One region of the Fictibacillus sp. 23RED33 genome, then DNA from elsewhere that is predicted to be linked to it. Evidence: riboswitches for the same ligand, from Rfam matches in the RefSeq annotation. Region 1 holds a riboswitch; each other region holds the start of a gene.
What was found. A riboswitch is a leader RNA that binds a small molecule or an ion and turns the genes downstream of it on or off. The one in region 1 is predicted to bind S-adenosylmethionine.
Positions count from the first base shown of each region.

Region 1 (4,188 bases):
TTATCACTACAGTATCCGATAAATCCAGTGATAAGAAAACGAAGCAGGAATTGGATCATGCATTGGATTCAATTGTTAAAAAAGCTGTCGTTCAATACCCTGTAGCGATTACTGTTTCTGAAACAAACGAAGAAGTTCGCGATAAGGCGAAACAATTAGGCGTATCTTCAGGGAAATATACAGCATTCCAAGAAGCAACGAAGAATGATAAGCATCTTAAAGAAGAAAAGATTAAAGAAGTGAAGTTTCAAGAGCTTAAAGTGAATACTACTTCTTCTAAAAATATTAAATCTGTACCACATCCTCGTAAAATAAAGGCTGCACCTCATGAGGTCAAGGTAAAGCCAGTAATTAATAAAGAAAAAAAATCGGATCACCAAAGCTCAGTTAAACCGACCGAGAAAAACCTTGTGAAGCCTCAAAAGAATACGAATGAAAAACGTAACAGCAAAGAGCTTGGCAATAGGAATGATCAAAATAACAATAGAAATCATATTCAGCAAAAAGAGCAAAGAGTAGAACCTAAAAAGATGAAGGAACCTGTCAGAACACAAAACCATGATAGGAATTACAATCAGAATAAAGAGCATAGAAAAGAAAACAGATATCAGGATAAGAATCATAACAAGCGACAAAAAGAAAATGACCGTAATAAACATGAACAGAGACAGCAATGGAATGGAGACAGGCATTCTAATGATGATCATAAGCGTTCCAAAGGTGAACATCGAAAGCAAGAAAAGAAACATAAACACTAATTATGAGATAACATGTCGTAATAGCAATTACGATTCCTTGCTGCTGTCGAAGGGTTTATAAAGGTATATGAATATTCCTCTAGAATCGGTGAAGTAACAACCAATTCGGGGGGATTTTTTATGTTGGATATCCGTTACTTTGAAAGTCAAATAGCAAAAAGTCCGTATCTTTCTCTTTATAATATCCCGGTAAAGCCTAGCTTTAAATGTAAGGACGAAACGACGCTGAAAATTGAATATAGAGAAGGAGAGCGGAACAGAACAGTCACGTTTACTGGGAATCCGAAATATCTATGTATGTTGCTTGAGGGGAAAATGAAGCTGAGTACTTTATTGAGACAAGAGATGATTGAGTTTCAGGGAACACTCAGACAACGCTTAAAATGGGAAGCGATTTTTTACTTAAGCTCCCATTGGGAAGAGATATCCGCCGGTGTACTCGTTCGAACTGCTAAAAATATTTGACACGAATCGACATGGATGATAATATTCTTCACAGTGATTCAAATATGCATCGCTTTAATTTAATAAAGTAACACTTTTTTACTTATCACGAGAGGTGGAGGGACTGGCCCTATGAAACCCGGCAACCGCTAGATCATTGCATTCTTATGAATGATGAACTAGAAAGGTGCCAATTCCTGCAAGGCTTTAAGTAGTCTTGGGAGATGAGGAGAACGTGCATAGAATATAATATGCCTTTCTGCTCATATTGAAGCAGAGAGGCATTTTTTTGTTTAATGTTTTCGTTTTACATTGAAGCTCTTGGGAGTAGTTGATTTCCGTTACAGGATGCTCGCTTTCCACGGGGCGTGCGGTGAGCCTCTTAGCGCTATGCGCTGTTAAGAGTCTCACCTGTCCCGCTGATCCCGTAGGAGTCTCGCACCTTCCACTACAATCAACTTATCGATGAAGGGAACACTTAAGCAAACCAATGCACCGTTTTCTATATGAGCCAATATTTAGATAAGAAATGAGGTAAGAATCTTGATTAATTTACAGGCAGTCCGTAAAGTCTTTCAAACCAAAGATGGTGAAGTAAAGGCTGTTGATACGGTAGATTTAAACATAAAACAAGGAGAGATTTACGGAATCATCGGATACAGTGGTGCAGGTAAGAGTACACTGATCCGCATCCTTAACATGCTAGAGCGCCCGACTAGCGGTACGGTTACGATTGGCGGCAAGAACATGTCTGAGCTGTCATCAAAAAAGTTAAGAGAAGCACGACAAGAAATTTCAATGATCTTTCAGCACTTTAACTTATTGTGGTCTCGCACGGTAAGAGAAAACATTGCTTTTCCTCTTGAGATTGCTGGTTATCCAAAAGCTAAGATCAAACAGCGTGTTGATGAGCTGATCGACCTAGTTGGATTGGAAGGTCGTGGTGGTTCTTATCCGTCGCAACTAAGTGGAGGGCAGAAGCAACGTGTAGGTATCGCACGCGCGCTTGCGAATGAGCCGAAAGTTCTCTTATGTGACGAAGCAACTTCTGCACTTGACCCTAAAACAACTGACAGCATTCTTGATCTGCTTGTAGAGATCAATCAAAAATTAGATCTGACCATTGTTCTTATCACACATGAAATGCATGTAATCAGAAAGATCTGTCACCGTGTAGCCGTTATGGAACAGGGGAGAGTAGTGGAAGAAGGCGATGTCCTAAATGTCTTCAAAAACCCGACAGAACCAATCACGAAGGATTTTGTGAAACAAGTAACAGAACCTGAAGAAACAGTCGACACGATCAAACAGTTTATTTCTGAGTTTCCGGAAGGCCGAATTGTCCAACTTACTTTTATCGGTGGACGAGCAGGACAGCCATTAATTACGGAACTGATTCGTAAGTATGAGGTAGATGTAAATATTCTACAAGGAAAGATTACGCAAACTCAGAATGGACCTTATGGAACGTTGTTCATTCAGATTAAAGGTACAGAATCTGCACTAGCTCGTGCAATGGAGTTTTTAAACAGTGTGCAGGTTGAAGTAGAGGTGATTCATAATGCTTAGTACATGGTTCCCGAATGTCCAATGGGATGTTCTATTAGAAGCGACAAATGAAACTTTATATATGTCAGCCATCTCTGTAGTGATTACATTTTTCCTAGGACTGGCTCTAGGATTGGCGTTATTTCTAACTTCTCCTGGTAACTTGTGGGGAAATAAGTTTTTAAACAGCGTGATTGCTATAATTGTTAACGTGTTTCGATCGATTCCGTTTATTATCTTAATCATCTTATTGATTCCTTTTACACGTTTAATCGTAGGAACGATGCTTGGAGCTGAAGCTGCACTCCCTGCATTAATCGTAGGAGCTGCGCCATTTTATGCACGTATGGTAGAGATCGCTTTGAGAGAGATTAATAAAGGGGTAATCGAAGCAGCGAAATCAATGGGTGCTACAAACGCTCAGATTATCTTTAAAGTTCTTATTCCCGAAAGTACGCCGGCTCTTGTTTCTGGTATCACTGTAACCGCGATTGCACTCGTAAGTTATACAGCGATGGCTGGAGTTGTTGGTGCTGGTGGTTTAGGAAACTTGGCTTATATGGAAGGTTACCAAAGAGACAACGCGGATGTAACATTAATTTCAACTGCACTTATCTTAGTCATCGTTTTCGTCATCCAATGGATCGGTGACCGCATTACAACAGCATTAGATAAGAGATAACGTTTTAAGACAACAAGGAGGAAGTTCATATGAAAAAAGTATTATCTGTTCTTATATTAACCGTTCTTGTTGCAGCACTTGCTGCTTGCGGGAACAAAACAGAAGGCGGAATCAGCGACGAGAAGATCATTGTAGGTGCTTCAAACGTACCACATGCTGAAATCTTGGAAGAAGCAAAACCTCTTTTGAAAGAAAAAGGTGTAGAACTTGAGATCAAAACGTTCCAAGATTATGTACTGCCAAACAAGTCTTTAGATGAAAAAGAAATCGGTGCGAACTACTTTCAGCACGTTCCTTATCTAGAGTCTCAAATGAAAGATCACGGATACAAATTCGAAAATGCAGGTGGCATCCACCTTGAGCCGATCGGAATCTATTCTAAAAAGTATAAGTCATTAGATGAGCTGCCTGAGGGCGCAACAATTATCATGTCTAACTCAGTAGCAGATCATGGCCGTATGCTTGGGTTACTTGAAAAAGAAGGATTGATCAAAGTTAAAGAAGGTGCTGGAGCAGAAGCACAAATTAAGGATGTTGTAGAAAATCCTAAGAAGCTTAAATTTAAAGCAGATGTTGATGCGGGTATGCTTCCAAAAGCCTACAAGAACGGTGAAGGCGATGCCGTACTAATCAACACAAACTACGCGATCGATGCTGGATTAAACCCTCAAAAGGATGCGATCGCATTAGAAGGATCTGATTCTCCATTCGTAAACATCATCGCGGTTCGTGAAGGAGATAAAGATAAGAAATCTG
Region 1 covers NZ_JACZDX010000002.1:556,900-561,087, forward strand. Annotated here, with positions in the region: gene IHV09_RS11060 (anti-sigma-I factor RsgI family protein) at 1-758, shown strand, start outside; gene IHV09_RS11065 (hypothetical protein) at 879-1,223, shown strand; SAM riboswitch class I at 1,303-1,433, shown strand; gene IHV09_RS11070 (methionine ABC transporter ATP-binding protein) at 1,746-2,771, shown strand; gene IHV09_RS11075 (methionine ABC transporter permease) at 2,764-3,432, shown strand; gene IHV09_RS11080 (MetQ/NlpA family ABC transporter substrate-binding protein) at 3,462-4,188, shown strand, end outside.

Region 2 (4,188 bases), on a different contig from region 1:
CCATGTCCGCGAAACGGTGAATACTTATGAAAATCAGGTCTATCGGCTCCTTCTTTTAATGCATCAACAATATGCTGTGGAGTTGGTTGATCAGGATTCCCTTGTCCTAGATTAATAACATCAAAGCCTTGCTCTACATAGTAAGATACTTTTTTTACAAGCTTGGCGAAAAATTGCTCTGGCAGTTTCCCCATCACTTCTGCCTGCTCAAAACGTTTCACGACGATCACTTCCAGTCTAATTTGAATGTTCTTGAAATTCTAATCAGTTATGTTATACGCTTAAGGAAATTCTGTAAAGACTTTTTTTACAACCTGGAGGGTACAATCATGAAAATTGCCTGCATACAAGTTGACATTCAATATGGGAAACCTGATGAAAATTATAAACACATCGAAAATAAAATTCGTAAAGCCGTTAAACATCATAATCCTGATACGATCGTACTACCAGAACTGTGGGATACTGGGTATGATCTTACCCGATTAGATGAGATTAGCGATCATGATGGTGAGAAAGCAAAGAAATGGTTAAGCGAGTTATCTAAAGAGCTTGATACTAATATTGTCGGAGGGTCTATCGCATATCGTGAGAGTAACTCAGTTTACAACACGTCACTCACTTACAACCGAAACGGTGAACATGTTGGCACCTACTCAAAGGCTCACCTGATCACACTTATGGAAGAGGAAAAATATATCTCCCCCGGCAGTAATAGCAATCTGTTTACAATCGACGGTAATCTCTCGACCCTTGCTATCTGTTATGACATCCGTTTTCCTGAATGGATCCGAGCTCCTTTCATAAAAGGGGCAAAAATATTGTTCGTTCCTGCCGAATGGCCGATTCAAAGACAATCTCATTGGCGAGCATTGCTTATCGCACGTGCTATAGAGAATCAATGCTACGTTATTGCTTGTAACCGAGTTGGAAGCGACCCTAAAAACACCTTCGCTGGTCAATCACTAATTATTGACCCATGGGGAGATATCATTGCTGAAGGATCTGTGCACGAAGAGGAGATCCTTACAGCAGAGATCTCACCTGAATTAGTAGACGAAATCCGTGTAAAGGTTCCTGTATTTAACGACCGTCGAACAGATCTGTATTAAATCCATTTAAGAATTTAGTGTTGACAGATCTCCACACAACGTTGTAGTATAACGATTATGAATTGCGTGAATATTGTTACGCATTAACAAAACGAATAATTTTGGTCTCTTATCAAGAGCAGGTGGAGGGATATGGCCCGATGAAACCCAGCAACCGACCGTAATACCATTGTAAGATGGGGCGCCCGCATTATACGGGGAGCCGCTGATTAATTCAGCGTATGGCACGGTGCTAATTCCGGCAAAACATTTTTGTTTTGCTAAGATAAGAGGTGCGGGAAATCATCATTCCGAGCCTCTTTTCTTATATACGAAAAGAGGCTCTTTTTATTTGTAAAAAAACTTTCCGGGGGGAACAAAAATGAGCGTACAAGTAAGACCTACATATGAACCGTTAAACGAACTGACAGTGCTTGATGTGGTAAAACCTTTAGCATTTTTTGATGCATCCGAACAAGACCAACTGCATGTTAGAGAGATTGGAGATGGCAACTTAAACCTTGTCTTTCATATAGAAAGCGCACTATCCAAAAAAGCTGTAATCGTTAAACAAGCACTTCCTTATGCAAAAGTGGTTGGAGAAAGCTGGCCGCTCACACTAGATCGTGCACGAATCGAGAGCGATGCGTTATTAAAAGAAGCTGAATCCGTTCCTCACTTAGTTCCGAAGGTTTTATTTTCAGATTCAACACTTGCAGTCACAGTTATGGAAGATCTGTCTGACCATGTCATCCTTCGAAAAGGACTTATTGACGGTCAAATTTATCCACAGCTTGCTGATGACATTGGAACATTTGCTGCTAAAACAGCTTTTTATTCTAGTGATTTCTACCTGCATCCTTTTGAAAAAAAAGAACAAGTTAAACAATTTTCAAACCCTGAACTTTGCAAGATCACGGAAGACTTAGTGTTCACTGATCCATTTTTCAATCATGATACAAATGACTTCCCTTCTGAACTCCAAAGTGAAGTTGATGTAATTTGGAATGACAAAGAGCTTTTACAAGAGGTAGCTCAACTGCGACTATCATTCTTAACTAAAGCAGAAGTTCTTCTTCATGGAGATCTACATTCTGGAAGTATTTTTGTAAAAAGCGATTCTACTAAAGTGATCGATCCTGAGTTTGCGTTCTATGGGCCAGCCGGATTCGATATCGCTCACTTTATAGCTAACCTTGCGCTTAATCATCTTTCTCAGAATGCACATGCAAAAGAGCCATTTCATCGCGAATCTTTACAAACCTACCTGTTACAAACGATCGAAAAGACTTGGGAAACATACAGAGAAACGTTCTCACAACTATGGAACGAGAAAGCAACAGACCCTTTTGCCAAGATTGACGGTGTACTTGATAATTTCTTGGAAAAGACTTTCCAAGAAGCTATCGGTTTTGCTGGTTGTGAGATTATTCGAAGAACGATTGGACTTGCACACGTTGCTGATCTAGACACTATCCCCCAAAAAGAGGTCGAGCTCTTTTATAAAAAAACAGCACTAGCGTTAGGGGCAAAACTTGTTAAAAATCAAAGGAAACTTACAAACATCACAGAACTTACTGACTGGATTAGAGGTGCTTAAATGATGACTGTAGCAGAAAAATGGGTTCCTTCTGTTCGATACAGAGGTGACCATCTTCTTATATTAGATCAACAACAACTTCCCCATCACACGGTTTACTTAAATGTAACCACGATTGAACACGTATGGGACGCAATTTCTAAGCTTAAAGTTCGAGGCGCGCCAGCTATTGGGATCGCTGCTGCATTCGGACTCGCACTATGGAGTAATTCTGAAAAAGAGGTGGATCATTCCTCGTTTTTAACTAAATTGCAAAGACAAAGAGATTACTTAGCGTCTTCCCGCCCTACCGCTGTTAATTTATTTTGGGCATTAGATCGTGTTGTTGCTTCTGCTCAACAATCAAGTTCAGTAGAAGAGGCGAAAAGTAGAATTGAAGCTGAATCACTTTTAATTCAAGAAGAAGACGAGAATACATGCAGAAAGATCGGTGAGTACGCTTTGTCACTTCTCCAAGACGGAGACGCTGTCATGACGATCTGTAATGCAGGTGCCATCGCGACAAGCAAATATGGAACAGCATTAGCTCCTTTTCATCTTGCTAAAGAACAAGGCTGGAACCTTTCTGTTTACGCGAACGAAACTCGTCCTGTTTTACAAGGTTCTCGTTTAACAGCATGGGAGCTGCAAGCAAACGATATTGATGTGACCTTGATCACAGATAATATGGCAGCCCACACGCTAAAAACAAAGAACATTAAAGCGGTGATCGTTGGATGTGACCGAGTGGCAGCGAATGGCGATACAGCTAACAAAATCGGAACTTTTGGTCTTGCGCTACAAGCAAAAGCGCTTGGTATTCCCTTTTATGTCGCTTGTCCTCTTTCTACCTTAGATCTCAGTACAACAAGCGGTGATGATATTCCGATCGAAGAACGTCCGGAAGAAGAAGTCACGCATCTAAACGGTGTTCGCATTGCACCAGAAGGAATAAAAGTGTTCAATCCCGCTTTCGATGTAACTCCCGCTGAATACATCTCAGCGATCATAACTGAAAAAGGAATCGTCAATGGCAATTATAAAGAAGCACTATCCACACTTAAGGAGGAAGAAAAGCATTGAGACCTTTTAGAATCTTGGCAACCGCTTGCCTAACGTCAGCCTTGTTCTTAACAGGATGCACAAATGAGCAAGATGCTCTTTCCAATAAGACAGAAACAAAACCTGCTGCAGCAAATGAGTCACAATCAAATTCTACAGTAACTGCTTCTACGTCAAGCAAAGTTCCAAAACAGCTTCAGAAGCCTTTAAAGATCGCTTCAATTAATCAGTTCTCTATCGGTACTTTTTCTTCTCAATATATTAGTGGCGTAAAAAAGCAAGTGGAAGAGTTTGGCGGTGAGGTGCAAATCTATAACGCTGATAACGATCTTTCAAAAATGGCAGCATATGTTGAAACAGCCGTTAACCAACAAGTTGATGGAATCTTAATCGATCATGGTCGTGCAGATGCGATTGCTCCAAGTGTGAAAAAAGCAGTTGCAGCAGGAATACCAG
Region 2 covers NZ_JACZDX010000001.1:831,352-835,539, reverse strand. Annotated here, with positions in the region: gene IHV09_RS04385 (pyridoxal phosphate-dependent aminotransferase) at 1-221, opposite strand, end outside; gene IHV09_RS04380 (carbon-nitrogen family hydrolase) at 243-1,112, shown strand; SAM riboswitch class I at 1,219-1,384, shown strand; gene mtnK (S-methyl-5-thioribose kinase) at 1,474-2,691, shown strand; gene mtnA (S-methyl-5-thioribose-1-phosphate isomerase) at 2,695-3,753, shown strand; gene IHV09_RS04365 (sugar ABC transporter substrate-binding protein) at 3,750-4,188, shown strand, end outside.
Region 2: it holds a riboswitch for S-adenosylmethionine, as region 1 does, so the genes downstream of both, mtnK (S-methyl-5-thioribose kinase) here and IHV09_RS11070 (methionine ABC transporter ATP-binding protein) in region 1, are expected to answer to the same signal.

Region 3 (4,188 bases), on a different contig from region 1:
AGAAGCTGTGTTTTCTTTATTCACTGGTTTTAATACTAATGCAGAACCGCCTACCATACCCATGTTTGTAGTTTCAAAATACAATCATTACAGATTCTTTTTTCTGCTAAGCTCTTATGCGATTTACAGCAACAAGCATTAAGAATGAAATACCAATAACACTTCCTACCCACATCCATGCAAGATCCATATTTCCTGATTCGATCGCGATATAGATTGCAGTGGATATCGTCTGTGTTTTTCCAGGTATGTTTCCGGCAAACATTAATGTTGCACCAAACTCACCTAATGCGCGAGCAAAACTTAAAATAGCACCTGATGTGATAGCTCTAACAGATAATGGAACAGAGATTTTTCGCAATACATCCCACTCGTTGGCTCCATCTACTCGCGCTGCGTTTTCGATGTCTGCATCAATAGATTCAAACCCCGCTTTTGCGGATTGGTACATGAGTGGAAATGCCACAACTGCAGACGCAATGACGGCTGCCCACCATGTAAACATGATCGGCTGATTAAAGAGCCACTCTACGAGCTGTCCCCCGGGACCATCTCGACCGAACAAAACGATTAACAAGAAACCTACCACAGTTGGGGGTAGTACGAGTGGAAGTAGGAATATTGTTTCGATTAACGTTTTCCCTTTAAACTTCTGGTGAGCCATGATCCTTCCGAAAAATAAGCCGGCTAGGATCACAATCAGTGAAGCTGTCACCGCTATGCCAAGTGATAGTTTGACAGGTGACCAAAAATCTATTGCCATTTCTTTTTCCACCCGCTTATTCCATTGATTTATATGTTGTATTCATCTGTCTTCATCATATCATATCGCCAATTGTTGGTGATGAAAGATGCTGATATTGTCGAACGGCCTTTATTTTTGAGTTTAGACTTAATTCATGTCTAGTTTGACTTAATTGATGATCAGAACGACTTAATTTTTCTGAGTAAGACTTAATTTTTCTTATTTAGACTTAATATTCAAAAAAAGGTGTTCATCGGATGCCTTAAAACATCTGTAAATGAAAAAAGCTGCTTAGATGAGTGGATTTCACTCATCTAGTCAGCTCATTCATCCTTATTCTTATTCTTTAACAGCTAGCACTGAACCTTTGTACTCTTTATCAATAAAATCGGTAATTTCTTTCGAATGAAGCACTTCTAACAAGGTTTTGATAGATTTCTTCTCTTTGTCGCCTTCACGAACTGTGATAATATTCGCAAATGGTGAATCTGAACCTTCAAGTGCGATGGAATCTTTCTTCGGGTTCAAATCCGCATCGATTGCATAATTTGTGTTGATCACAATCGCATCGCCTTCATCATTCTCGTATGCTTTAGTCAACAGCCCTGGATCAATGTCTGCCACAAACTCTAAGTTTTTCGGATTTTCTACAATATCGCTTATTTGCGCTTCGTAGCCCTTTCCTTCTTTTAGTTTGATCAGTCCCTCTGCTTCAAAGATTGACAAGATACGCCCGTGCTCAGCAATTGAATTACTTAAGATAACCTTCCCGCCTTCTGGTAGGTCTTTTAATGACTTATGTCTCTTCGAATAAACGCCCATCGGCTCTAAGTGAACAGCTCCTGCATTTTCAAATTTATACTTCGGATTATCTTTCACTTGCTGTGTTAGATATGGAATGTGCTGAAAATAGTTCGCATCAATTTCTTTTTCATATAAAGACTTATTCGGTAAGATATAATCTTGGAATTTAACGATTTCTAATTCAATGCCTTTATCCTCTAAAAGCGGCTTCGCTTCCTCTAAAATTTCTGCGTGTGGTACATTTGATGCTCCAATCACTAGCTTTTCTGTTTTCTCTCCACCACTTGTTGATGAGCCACAAGCCGCTAATAAAAATACTGCGAAACTTGCGAGTAATACTTGGATGATTCTTTTCATGATCTGATCCCCTATCCTTTAGTTTCTATAAGTTCTTTGATAAAAGATGCTCTTTAAGAGGTGGTACAAAAAAACCTCCTGTTCTCATAACAGAGACAGAAGGCTTCTCGAAAACGATTCCGATAATCCTCTCATCTCTCAGTGTGACCACTGTTAGATTTAGCACCGTTTTCATATTGATTATTATTCAACATGAATGGTTGCCGGGTTTCATAGGGCTAATTCCCTCCACCTGCTCTTAATAAGAGTATTCCTATCAAATTACTTTGTATTATCACAGGAATTTTGTAAAATGTCAAACACTTTTTTCAAATTATTCTGAACAGAAACTTTAACATTCTTTACTAACCATTCAGAAGTAGAAGAAATTAATTTATCGAAATGGACAATTGAAGAATACGTATGATTGGCACCCTCTATTAGTACTATTGAGCTTCTACCAATTTTCCTCTTTCTTGATTCTTCAAAATAGTGAGAGCAATATCTTGAAGATATAACTGGATCGTCCGAGCCATGGATGAACAGTGCGTTACCACGAAACTGTTTGATGTCTTCTAACGGTGAATAAGCTTGAAGCGAAAGTAAAAATTCTTCGGTTATCGCATACCCTAGATGATCAATCACGGGGTGCTCTCCGTTATAACCAACTATTTCTTTAATATCTTCAAATGGATTCCCTACTGCAGACCAAGTGATCACATTCCCAATCCTATCATCATCAGCTACAGTGCAAATCGCTACCGCACCACCTAAACTATGACCGATTAACGTTATTGCATTTTGATCAATGTTAGGTAGTTTGCTACCAAAAGAAATAATTTCCTTCGTCTGATCGATAAAACAAGCAAACTCATTATCTCCATATTCCCCTTCACTCTCACCACAGCCAGCATAGTCAAATCTCAATACAGCAAACCCTAGTTTAACGAGTTCTTGAGCCGTTTTAACAAACAGACGATCTACACCAATTCGTGTACTCGTAAAACCGTGACAAATAATGATTAGCGGAAACTTCTCTTCACCTTCACCACTCCAATTAGGAAAATGAATGGTGTGAGCCAATTTTCTGTCTTTCCACCATATACAATTCGACATAACCATATCACCCACTCCTTTTCTCTCTATTGAAATTCACTTAACCAGTATGATAAACGCAAAAAAACCGTGTTCCCTTAGAGAACACGGTTCCATACATAAAATCCGTTCGTTCTCTCATCTCTCAGCAAAAAACTGCTGTTAGATTTAGCACCGTTTCGGTCAAAACATAGTTCATCCGATGGTTGCCGGGCTTCATTGGGCTAATTCCCTCCGCCTGCTCTTAATAAGAGTTTCATTATTAATTTAAGGATAATCATAGGCTACTTGCTAATTGTTGTCAATAAAAAAACAAACCATGATCAAGTTTGCCAACAGAATATTATTAAATGACGAGGAGATGATAAAGAAATGTAGTAGTTCATGACGTAACAACGAACGGGTGATTTCAATGATATTTTTTAAGAAGAAAAAGAAAAAACAACAAGAATCAAATACAGATCCTACAAAAGGTACATTGACATTCCCAGAGCTCATGAAAAAGCTAAGAGCTTCAGCAGACTTTTCTACCGTTAAGCAATCATCACTCAGCACATTTTATATCTCTTATTATAAAACACTTGTAAATCCCGAATTTGTTCATCGGGATTTATTACCCTATATAACAGACATTCAATTAAAGAACTTAGATGACATACAAAAGCATTTGCCGTTAGATGGGATGGTCAAAACGAATGATGTGCATGACATCGCTAACAAAGTAACAGAGGGGTTTATTCTTATTCAAATGAATAAAGAGGACCCGGAAGGATTGCTTGTTCCAAGTCTATCGACCGAAAACAGGCAGATTTCTATCCCTGAAACTGAGTTTAGCGTTGTAGGTCCAAAGGAAGCTTTTGTTGAATCATTAGACACAAATTTAAATCTTATTCGTAAACGACTTCCTATTCCTGAATTCACAGTTAAGGAAGTACGGGTTGGGAAACTCTCAAAAACGAGAGTAGCCATCATTTATATCGACGGAATCGCGGATGAAGAAAATGTGAACACGGCGATTCAGCGAGTCAATGATATCGAGTACGATCATATTGTAGATAGTTCTTATATCAATCAAATGATCTCCGACAATGAGAACTCTCCTTTTCCACAGCTCATTGATACAGAGCGGCCAGACCGGGTAGCGAGTGTTTTATCTGAAGGAAAAGTGGCGATTATGGCTGACGGATCTCCCCATGCGTTAACGGGTC
Region 3 covers NZ_JACZDX010000001.1:1,501,552-1,505,739, forward strand. Annotated here, with positions in the region: gene modB (molybdate ABC transporter permease subunit) at 107-763, opposite strand; gene IHV09_RS07795 (MetQ/NlpA family ABC transporter substrate-binding protein) at 1,085-1,906, opposite strand; SAM riboswitch class I at 2,035-2,154, opposite strand; gene IHV09_RS07800 (alpha/beta hydrolase) at 2,168-3,007, opposite strand; SAM riboswitch class I at 3,116-3,234, opposite strand; gene IHV09_RS07805 (spore germination protein) at 3,393-4,188, shown strand, end outside.
Region 3: it holds a riboswitch for S-adenosylmethionine, as region 1 does, so the genes downstream of both, IHV09_RS07795 (MetQ/NlpA family ABC transporter substrate-binding protein) here and IHV09_RS11070 (methionine ABC transporter ATP-binding protein) in region 1, are expected to answer to the same signal.

Region 4 (4,188 bases), 560 kb from region 1:
AGAGATGGCAGCAATCATACAAAAACACACAAACTTAAACGATATGAAAACTGCATACCGTAGTTTCAGTGACCCGTCGCAAAAAAGCCAAACAAATAGTGAGACCGATCAAAACTTTGACGACCTTACACGAAACAACGAAACGAAAACGAAGAAAACGATCACTAAGGATGAAGATTCAGACAAGGATAAAGACGACAAAGAAAAAGAGTCTCATTCCTCTTGGCATGATGAAACATCTGACCCGCAGGATTCGTTTTTACAAATGGACCTTGATCAGGGAACAAACACAGATTTGTTAGGAGAAGGTGCGAGGGAAGCAGAAAGTGGTGACGCGGTGTTCGGATCGGTTCAAACGAGCGCTAAAAGTACAGACAACAACGACTTCGACACTCAAAACGAGCATGAAGCCGAAACCGACAACAACCAAAATGGTTCTGACTCTGCAAACCACTTCCCGTACGGAGAAGTGAACAAAAATGTCACCGAGCATTTTGTGCCAGCAAAACCGGCAACCCTCGACGAGATTGCTCAATACGACGAATATAACCAAGAGATCGCGCCGTTCGTTTCGCAGCTGAAACAAAACTTTTTAAAAACGATGGAGCACAAACGAACAGCACCAAGAGAAGATCTGCACTTTGGAAGACTTGGAAAGAAGCTTACGAGACTCGTAACCGATAAGAATCCAAGGCTTTTCCGGAAAAAGCAGGAATCTCCACAAGAACTCGATACGACATTCACGCTCCTCGTCGACTGTTCAGCGTCTATGTTCAACAAGATGGAAGAAACGCAAAAGGGGATCGTGCTTTTTCATGAAACGTTAAAAGCTCTTCGGATTCCACATTCTGTAGTTGGCTTTTGGGAAGATGCAGCAGATGCTTCAAATAACGATCAACCGAATTATTTTCATGAAGTGATCTCCTATCGTAACTCTCTGCATCAATCGGGAGCGCCGATCATACAGCTCGAACCACAAGAAGATAACCGTGACGGATATTCCATCCGACGTATGGGAGAAGAGCTGGCAAAACGACCAGAGCAGCAAAAGATTCTGCTCGTTTTCTCAGACGGTGAACCAGCGGCTTTCGATTATGAATCGCATGGCGTACTCGATACACACGAAGCGGTTACTCGTACAAGAAAGCTTGGGATCGAAACGATTGGTATGTTCATCGCAAACGGAGAGATCACAGAGGAAGAAGAGAAGTTGATGCAGAATATCTATGGTCCGCAAAATGTAGTTGTGCCAAGTGCTTCAGAGCTTGTCGACTATCTGATGCCCGTACTTCGTAAGCTACTTTTCAAATCTTTATAAAACGCCAAAACGCCTGGGTCAGCTCACCCCAAGGCGTTTTTTATGTATGTATCAATACTCCAATAGCTTCAGCCAAGCAAAGATTACTCCAACAAACCCCGTGTAGCTAAAGATCCTGACAGACCATTCTGGTAAGGCTGTTCGAAGTACGCTTGAAAATATGCCGACCACAATAATCGCGGCAAGTAAGATGTAAATGGAAATGATATCGAACGGAATACGAAAAGACAGCCATTGTTCCATCGCCAAACCTCCCTAGTAAGGATAATATCGGACAAAATGCCTATACATTAAGAACAATTCACGAAAAAAGCCGAATTTTTATGTGTTCGAAAATCGGGATATGAAGGATAACATCGGGCACCGCAAATAGGGCAAACGCATATAGTATTACTAATTCAGGTGTTAGGAGTGAATGATGTGAATCAACGTGTAGTAGACGTCATTTTAGCAGAAGCAGAAGAAGAATATTTAGCAAATAATAAAGATGGTACCACGTTTGCTGCAGAACTCGCCTTACTCGCTTCAACGCTTGTGACCGCGGGGGATTTTCTAGCTACGTTCAGTGCAGCGATCGCTCTCAGACAAGTGTACCTCGATCAAGCGCAGGATCTAAAAGACCAGCAAGAACAAGAAGCTCAGATGAAAGACATCCAAGATCAGATTACAGCGTTAAAAAATGAGATTAAAATGCTGAGGGGAAGAAAATAAACGGACTTCCCCCTAATTTTTCATTTGGGATCAATCATACTCTTTCTTTTTCCACTCATCTTCAGGCATCTCAAATTCATCGCTCGAAAATCGTTCTTCTTTAAACGGATCGCCATACATATGAAAGCCGTTTTGCTCCCAAAAGCCTGGCTGATCCTCTTCTAAGAACTCGAACTTACGAATCCACTTTGCACTTTTCCAAAAATAAAGATGCGGAACGATGAGACGCAGCGGAAATCCATGCTTTTCCGTTAACGGCTTGCCGTCAAAAGAGTGCGCAAGAATGACATCGTCTCGCAACAAATCTTGGAGAGGAACATTCGTCGTATAATCGTAATCAGCGTGGACCATCACATACTTTGCTTTTGGATCCACATCAAAGTGCTTTAAAAAGTCCGTAAATTTAACACCTTCAAACGCATTGTCGAACCGTGACCATCTCGTCACACAGTGAATATCTCGTACTACTGTCGTTTGAGGCATCTTCATGATGTCTTCAAAACTAAATTCGACACGTTTTCCTACGAGTCCTTCTACAGATAACGACCATTTTTTCATATCGTAAACAGGAACCTCCCCCTCATGAAGAATAGGGAACTTTTTTGTTTCAACCTGCCCAGGAGGCAAGCGGTTTCCTAGTTTTTCATCGACTTGTGGGACACGCATCTTTTTAATGCGATCCGCTTTGTTAAGGTCCATAAATGAACACCCTTTCTTTAATACGATTGATTCCATTTGAGGTAGCAAAAACAAAAAACGCCATCTTTTATAAAAAAAGAGGACGAGTGGTTGTGTTCACATCCTCTTATCTTTCAGTCTGTAAAACTGTTAGATGTAGCACCGTGCCTAACAAAATAGGTGGTTGCCGGGCTTCATAGGGCTAATTCCCTCCGCCTGCTCGAAATAAGAGACCGATTAATCGGCTTAAAAACGATATGTAAGTTACAACTATTATACATTCAGGACATGAAAAATCAACTTGAAATGAGATCAGCCACAAAAGACATCTCGCGAGAAATGCCTAGATACAGAACGACAACGCCAAAAACCGCTGTACTGATCAAGAAAAAGTAGACGATTTTTTCTTCGGCTTCCTTTTCACTCTGCCTTTTTTCTGATTCAGTCGACTCACTCTTGCCAGAACCTTGAGACGTTTTTTTCTTTTGCTTACCTTTACCAAGACCAAACATAGCTGAAATCCTCCGCATCTTACAGATGTTTCTGTTAACAGTTTTTCATGAAAGCTGTTTTCGTATTCATCGATGTTTAAGATAGAGGTTGATTTCCGCTCCAGGTTGCTCGCTTTCCGCGGGGCAGGCGGTGAGCCACATTTGTTCGTTTCACTCTTAAGTGTCTCACCTGCCCACCTGTCCCGCAGGAGTCTCGCACCTTACACTCCAATCAACTTCTCGAAGAAGCAAATGAACAAAAATGCATTAACTCTACAGAAATTGTCTTCATGAAGAAGGGAGTTTTAACAAATGCAATTTAGTTGTTAAGTGTGGATAACAGTCGTTAACAGCATCTATGAAAAAAGGAAAATAAAAAACCTCCAGAAGTTATAAACACTAACTTCCAGAGGTTTGGGAACATTTTTATTTATATCAATTACTGCTGAACAGCCGCCGCTGCATTTACGCGTCCGTTTTGGAACTGGCTGCCTGTTCCGGATACAGGATCAGCTGTGTTTTCAAGCGCTGCACGGATTTGAGAAGCACTCTTACCTTGAGCCGCAAGAAGTCCTGCTACACCCGCAACAACTGGTGATGCCATAGACGTTCCTGAGAAACTCGCATACTGGTTATTTGGTGTTGTTGAATAGATGTTAACACCTGGCGCTGCGATATCAACCCACGTACCGAAGTTTGAGAATGAAGCTTTACGGTCGTTTTGATCGGTAGCCGCAACTGCAATCGCGTTCGTATAATAAGCAGGGTAGCTAGGAGAAGATACACCCTCATTTCCTGCAGCAGCAATGACTACAGAACCTTTGCCCCATGCATAATCAACTGCGGATTGAAGAGTCTGTGTGCCGCCTGCTCCACCAAGACTTAAATTGATAACTTGCGCACCTTGATCAGCTGCGTAACGAATGCCTTGAGCGACGTCATCGAGTGATCCACTGCCGTTCGCATCAAGAACACGAACTGCTAGAATAG
Region 4 covers NZ_JACZDX010000002.1:1,744-5,931, forward strand. Annotated here, with positions in the region: gene IHV09_RS08440 (vWA domain-containing protein) at 1-1,318, shown strand, start outside; gene IHV09_RS08445 (hypothetical protein) at 1,370-1,561, opposite strand; gene IHV09_RS08450 (hypothetical protein) at 1,739-2,029, shown strand; gene IHV09_RS08455 (sulfite oxidase-like oxidoreductase) at 2,060-2,728, opposite strand; SAM riboswitch class I at 2,832-2,939, opposite strand; gene IHV09_RS08460 (hypothetical protein) at 3,004-3,219, opposite strand; gene IHV09_RS08465 (S8 family peptidase) at 3,638-4,188, opposite strand, start outside.
Region 4: it holds a riboswitch for S-adenosylmethionine, as region 1 does, so the genes downstream of both, IHV09_RS08455 (sulfite oxidase-like oxidoreductase) here and IHV09_RS11070 (methionine ABC transporter ATP-binding protein) in region 1, are expected to answer to the same signal.